2 linked regions of the Aureimonas sp. SA4125 genome follow. The protein of the gene in region 1 interacts with the protein of each later gene in a pairwise test. Links are inferred from orthologs where the notes say so. Each region holds a gene or a part of one and is shown in the gene's direction. Other genes may lie near its edges.

Region 1 (2,947 bases):
GCGGTCCGCCGGTGCGGGTCGACGCCTGGGCCAGATATTTGGTCAGAAGATTGGCCATCTTCTTGTCACGGGCAGCGCCCGTACTCCCGCCCATCACGACGCCGACGATCTTCTTGTCGTCGCGCAGGAGGGAGGAGACGAGATTGTAGCCGGAGGCGTTGATATAGCCTGTCTTGATGCCGTCGACGCCCTGGATGCGGCCAACCAGCCGGTTGTGACCGTTGATCGTCCGGCCGCGAAAGTTGAACGACTTCGTCTTGAAGTAGGCGAATTCGCGGGGAAAATGCTCGCGCAGGGCGATGCCGAGCGTCGCCATGTCGCGGGCGGTCGTGACCTGCCCCGGATTGGGCAGCCCGTTGGCATTGCGAAATGTCGTCTGCCGCATGCCGAGCTGGCGCGCCTTTGCCGTCATCTGCTCCGCGAACCGGGCCTCTGACCCTGCGAGATGCTCTGCGATGACGACCGACGCATCGTTGGCCGAGAGCGTCACGAGGCTAAGGATCGCCTCTTCCACCTTCAGCGTCGAGCCGACTTTCAGCCGCAGTTTCGTCGGCGGCCGTGCGGCGGCGTAGGAGGAAACCTTCATCGGCGTGCTCTTGGACACTCTGCCGCTCTCCATGGCCTCGAAAAGCATGTAAAGCGTCATCATCTTCGTCAGCGAGGCGGGATAGCGCTGGGCATCCCCGGACTCCGAGTAGAGGACCTTGCCATTGTTGGCGTCGATCACGAACGCGGCGTCATTGCTGTCGGCCGAAGCCAGCATGGTGGACTGCGAGAGGATCGCAGTGGCGATCGCGCAGACGCCAACGACCTTGCTCAAGCCGATCAGACGAACCTTGCGGCTTGGAATTCCTATACGCACGAGCAACTCTCTCGGTTCGGTCAAAAGGGACACGCCGGACTTTCCGCGAGATCGACACTGCGCCGACCGGGAAGCCGTTGATCGGCGTCTCTTCGATAGAGGGGAGACTAAGCGGTGCGGATTACCAATCCGTTTATGGTTGCCGGAGTGTTGTCGGCCGCCGGACAAGCATCCGGGCGGGCCAGGCTCCACACCGGCGAACTGGGGAAATCGAGTGACCCGAGCACTTATCGGTCGCTTGTAGAGCGGAAGTCGGGCCAAAACCGGACGAGAGGAAATTATCTTGAATCGCAAACCGTTCGGCTATGCGATGGCCGTCAGTCGGGAAACTTTCATGGCGATCGAACATGCCTTAAAATCCGAACGCGGCACATTACATAGCTTGTGGATGACAGAGGTGGCGGCAGTGATCGACGGATCGGGAAAAGGGCTGGAGACGGGCATCTTGCGTTCACAAGCGGGCCGGCAGCGGGGGACGGACCCCGACAGGGGCACCTCGGTCATTACCCGGACCAAGCCGCAGACGAAGAAGCCCAGCCTTTACAGAGTTCTGCTTCTGAATGACGATTACACGCCGATGGAATTCGTGATTCATGTGCTGGAGCGTTTTTTCCAAAAGGATCGCGAGGCTGCCACCCGCGTCATGCTGCATGTGCACAACCATGGCGTTGGTGAATGCGGGGTCTTTACCTACGAGGTCGCGGAGACAAAGGTCACGCAGGTCATGGATTTCGCCCGCCAGCATCAGCATCCGCTTCAATGCGTGATGGAAAAGAATTGAGGTGAAGCTTGCCGACATTTTCGCAAAGCCTTGAGAAGTCTCTGCATCAGGCTCTGACGCTCGCCAACGAGCGGCAGCAGGAGTTTGCCACGCTCGAACACCTGTTGCTGGCGCTGCTCGAGGACAAGGACGCAGCCGCGGTGATGAAGGGATGCAACGTCGATCTCGACGTGCTGCGTGCCAGCCTCGTCGAATACATCGACACCGAACTGGCCAACCTCGTCACCGGGCATGAAGAAGATTCCAAACCGACGGCCGGCTTCCACCGGGTGATTCAGCGTGCCGTGATCCACGTCCAGTCGTCGGGTCGCGAAGAAGTGACAGGGGCGAACGTGCTCGTGGCGATTTTTGCCGAGCGCGAGAGCCATGCTGCCTATTTCCTGCAGGAACAGGAAATGACCCGCTACGATGCCGTGAACTTCATCGCGCACGGCATTGCCAAGCGCGCCGGCGGGTCGGAAAGTCGCCCGCTGCGGGGCGCCGAGGACGACCAGTCGACCATGGGACCCGATGAGGAAGGCAGGCGCAAAACGACCCAGGATGCTCTCACCGCCTACTGCATCAACCTGAACGAGAAGGCGAAATCCGGGCGCATCGATCCCTTGATCGGCCGCACCGAGGAGATCAACCGGACGATCCAGGTTCTGTGCCGCAGGTCCAAGAACAACCCGCTCTATGTCGGTGATCCCGGCGTGGGCAAGACGGCCATCGCCGAGGGCCTGGCCAAGCGGATCGTCGAGAACGACGTGCCGGAGGTTCTCTCCGACGCGACGATCTTTTCGCTCGACATGGGAACGCTGCTCGCCGGCACACGGTATCGCGGCGATTTCGAGGAGCGGCTGAAGCAGGTCGTCAAGGAGCTCGAGGAGTATCCGGGCGCCGTCCTCTTCATCGACGAGATCCACACCGTCATCGGTGCCGGCGCAACGTCCGGCGGCGCCATGGATGCCTCTAATCTCCTGAAGCCGGCGCTCTCGAACGGCGCCATCCGCTGCATCGGTTCGACCACCTACAAGGAATACCGCCAGTTCTTCGAGAAGGACCGGGCGCTCGTCCGGCGCTTCCAGAAGATCGACGTCAAGGAACCGACGATCGACGATGCCATCGCCATCATGAAGGGGCTGAAGCCCTATTTCGAGGACTTCCACAAGGTGAAGTTCTCCAATGATGCGATCAAGGCGGCGGTCGAGCTGTCGGCCCGCTACATCAACGACCGCAAGCTGCCGGACAAGGCGATCGACGTGATCGACGAGACCGGGGCGTCGCAGATGCTGCTCCCCGAGGCGCAGCGAAAGCGCAAGATC
Region 2 (2,800 bases), 2.0 Mb from region 1 along the record:
GTGCAAACTGGCAAACCCCGGTAGGTCAAGGGGTGCGGCGTATTCGCGACTGGTATTTTGCGGTGCACCTGGCTATGTTTCGACCGATTCCAAACAGGCACCGGGTATCTCCATGGTCGAGCTCACGCTTCCGAAAAATTCGCGCATTGCCGGTGGCAAGGTCTGGCCGAAGCCGGCGAACGCCACGAATGTGCGCGAGTTCGGCATCTACCGCTGGTCGCCCGACGATGGCGAGAACCCACGGCTCGATACCTTTTATGTCGACATGGACGATTGCGGGCCGATGGTCCTCGACGCGCTCCTGTGGATCAAGAACAAGGTCGACGCGACGCTGACACTGCGTCGCTCTTGCCGCGAGGGCATCTGCGGCTCCTGCGCGATGAACATCGACGGATCCAACACGCTGGCCTGCACCAAGGGCATGGATGAGGTGAAGGGGGCGATCAAGGTCTACCCGTTACCGCACATGCCGGTCATCAAGGATCTCGTGCCGGATCTTTCGGTGCCCTATGCGCAATTGCGCTCGATCGAACCCTGGCTGCAGACCGAGACGCCCGAGCCGCAGAAGGAATGGCGTCAGAGCCACGACGACCGCGCCAAGCTCGACGGCCTCTACGAGTGCATCCTGTGCTTCTGCTGTCAGACGTCCTGCCCTTCCTACTGGTGGAACGGCGAACGCTATCTCGGCCCCGCCGTACTCCTGCAGGCCTATCGCTGGCTGATCGATTCGCGCGACGAGGCGACCGGCGCCCGGCTCGACGAGTTGGAGGACCCGTTCCGGCTCTACCGCTGCCACACCATCATGAACTGCACGCAATCCTGTCCAAAGGGTCTCAACCCGGCCAAGGCGATTGCCGAGATCAAGAAGATGATGGTCGAACGCCGGGTCTGACAGGACGCTGGCCGCCGGGTCCATGGCCGAGCGACGGTGCTGCATCACGCCGCGATCACGGAACCGTCTACGCCGCTGGCGGTTCTAGTTGCGAGATATACAGCGGGATAGGCCGCTGGTTTCCCGTCATCGAAAGGACTCACCCATGGCAAAGTCGGCCACCGCCACGCTTCATCCCAGCAAGAACCCGCAGAAGGAAAACGTTCGCGGCGCCATGGTGCAATTGCTGCAGAAGCATCTGGGAACGGCGATCGACCTGTCCTATCAGTGCAAGCAGGCGCACTGGAACGTCAAGGGCATGAACTTCATCGCCGTGCACAAGCTCTTCGACGAGCTGCACGAGGCGACCGAGGTCTTCGTCGACCTCATCGCCGAGCGGATGACGGGTATGGGCGGCCAGGCGCAGGGGACGGTTCAGGCTGCCTCCGCCAACACCGTCCTCGAACCCTATCCGCTCGACATCGTGAAGTCCGAGGATCACCTGCGTCGGCTGTCCGACTCCTACGCTGCCTGGGGCAAGGCGCTGATCGAGGGTATTGAGGAGGCCGACGAGGCCGGCGATGACCTGACGGCGGATCTGTTGACGGAAGTCGGCCGCGGCATCAGCACCGGCCTGTATTTCCTGGAAAGCCATTTCCAGGTCGAGGACGCCGGTCATTCGACCTGATCGGGTGGACGGGTGGCATCAGAGGGCGGCGCGCGAGCGTCGCCCTTTTTCGTATCCGGAGTGGGAGGGACGGAGATGGCTGAGCCCTCGCAGGCGCCCGGCACGCCGAGCGGCACGCCAGGCCCGGCCGTCACAATCGGACGACCGCGCATTTGCCGCTGTGCCTGCCGATGACCCGCGTCGTCCTTGCAGGATGTGGTCACGCCCATCTTGAAGTCGTGCGATCCGCCCGCGCCTTTTCGGCAGTGGGGGCCGAGTTGGTGCTCGTCGATCCCGGGCGGTTCTGGTATTCCGGGCGCGGCAGCGGTCTTCTGGGCGGCCGTTTCGGCGAAGCGCATGCGGTCATCGATACACCGCGTCTGGCCGCCGCCTGTGGCATCCGCCTCGTCGCCGATCGGGTCGTCGGGCTCGACCGTGCGGCCTCGGCGATCCTTCTGGCTTCGGGGGAGCGGCTCGGCTTCGATCTCCTGTCCTTCAACATCGGCAGCACCGTTCGCCCGCCCGGAGGGCTCGAAGCCGGACAGGGGGCAAAACCGATCGCCGCCCTGGCAAGTCTGCGCCAGCAGCTCGCGGCGCAGGGCGGACCGGTGCGGGTCGCCATTATCGGCGGCGGAGCGACGGGCTGCGAACTGGCCGGCAACCTCCTTCATCTCAGGCGCGCCGCCGGGCGGCCGATCGCCGTGACGCTGGTCTCGGCGGCAGCAACCCTCGTGCCTGCCGCGCCGCGCGGCGTGCAGGCGGCGGCGCTCGACAGTCTGGCGAAGCGGGGCGGGCTCGTGCATCTGGGTCAGTCCGTTGCCTCGGTCGAGGCGGGCGCATCGGCCGAGGCGGGCGTCCTGACCCTGTCTTCGGGCGCTCTCGTCCCCTTCGACCACCTTGTTCTGGCGACTGGGCTCGAAGCCGATCCCGTCGTCCACAATCTTGGAATTGCTTCGAGCAAAGCCGGCTTGCGCGTTGGCGAGACGCTGCAATCGATCGACGATCCCCGGATCTTTGCGGCCGGCGACTGTGCCGCGATCGAGGGGCACGACCTGCCGAAACTCGGTGTCTACGGCGTGCGCGCCGCGCCCGTGCTTGCGCGCAACCTCCTCGCCACGCTCGCCGGCTCGCCGCTCGAAACCTACCGGCCGCAGCGCCATGCCCTGTCGATCCTCGACCTTGCCGACGGGCGGGGACTGGCGATGCGGGCGGCATTCTGGTGCGGCGGACGGGCAGCCCTTGGCCTGAAGCACTTTCTCGAC

What was found. Proteins that work in one complex are often made in the same cells at the same time.
Region 2: the proteins of clpS (region 1) and dps interact in binary tests that used the Escherichia coli proteins (3 or more experiments, as listed by UniProt). The link is inferred for Aureimonas sp. SA4125 from one-to-one orthologs.

What each region holds. Positions count from the first base shown.
Region 1 is NZ_AP025032.1:2,440,645-2,443,591, reverse strand. The notes cover bases 3-2,946. They hold clpS (ATP-dependent Clp protease adapter ClpS), read left to right. Parts: upstream 3-1,250; coding sequence 1,251-1,643; downstream 1,644-2,946. Other genes in these bases: clpA (ATP-dependent Clp protease ATP-binding subunit ClpA), read left to right, coding at 1,652-2,946; Sa4125_RS11315 (D-alanyl-D-alanine carboxypeptidase), read right to left, coding at 3-820. Also shown: more of Sa4125_RS11315, read right to left, coding at 1-2; more of clpA, read left to right, coding at 2,947-2,947. UniProt on the Escherichia coli protein: Involved in the modulation of the specificity of the ClpAP-mediated ATP-dependent protein degradation.
Region 2 is NZ_AP025032.1:4,402,150-4,404,949, reverse strand. Bases 2-2,798 are described here. They hold dps (DNA starvation/stationary phase protection protein Dps), read left to right. Parts: upstream 2-1,037; coding sequence 1,038-1,559; downstream 1,560-2,798. Other genes in these bases: Sa4125_RS20770 (FAD-dependent oxidoreductase), read left to right, coding at 1,730-2,798; Sa4125_RS20780 (succinate dehydrogenase iron-sulfur subunit), read left to right, coding at 113-892. Outside these bases: more of Sa4125_RS20770, read left to right, coding at 2,799-2,800.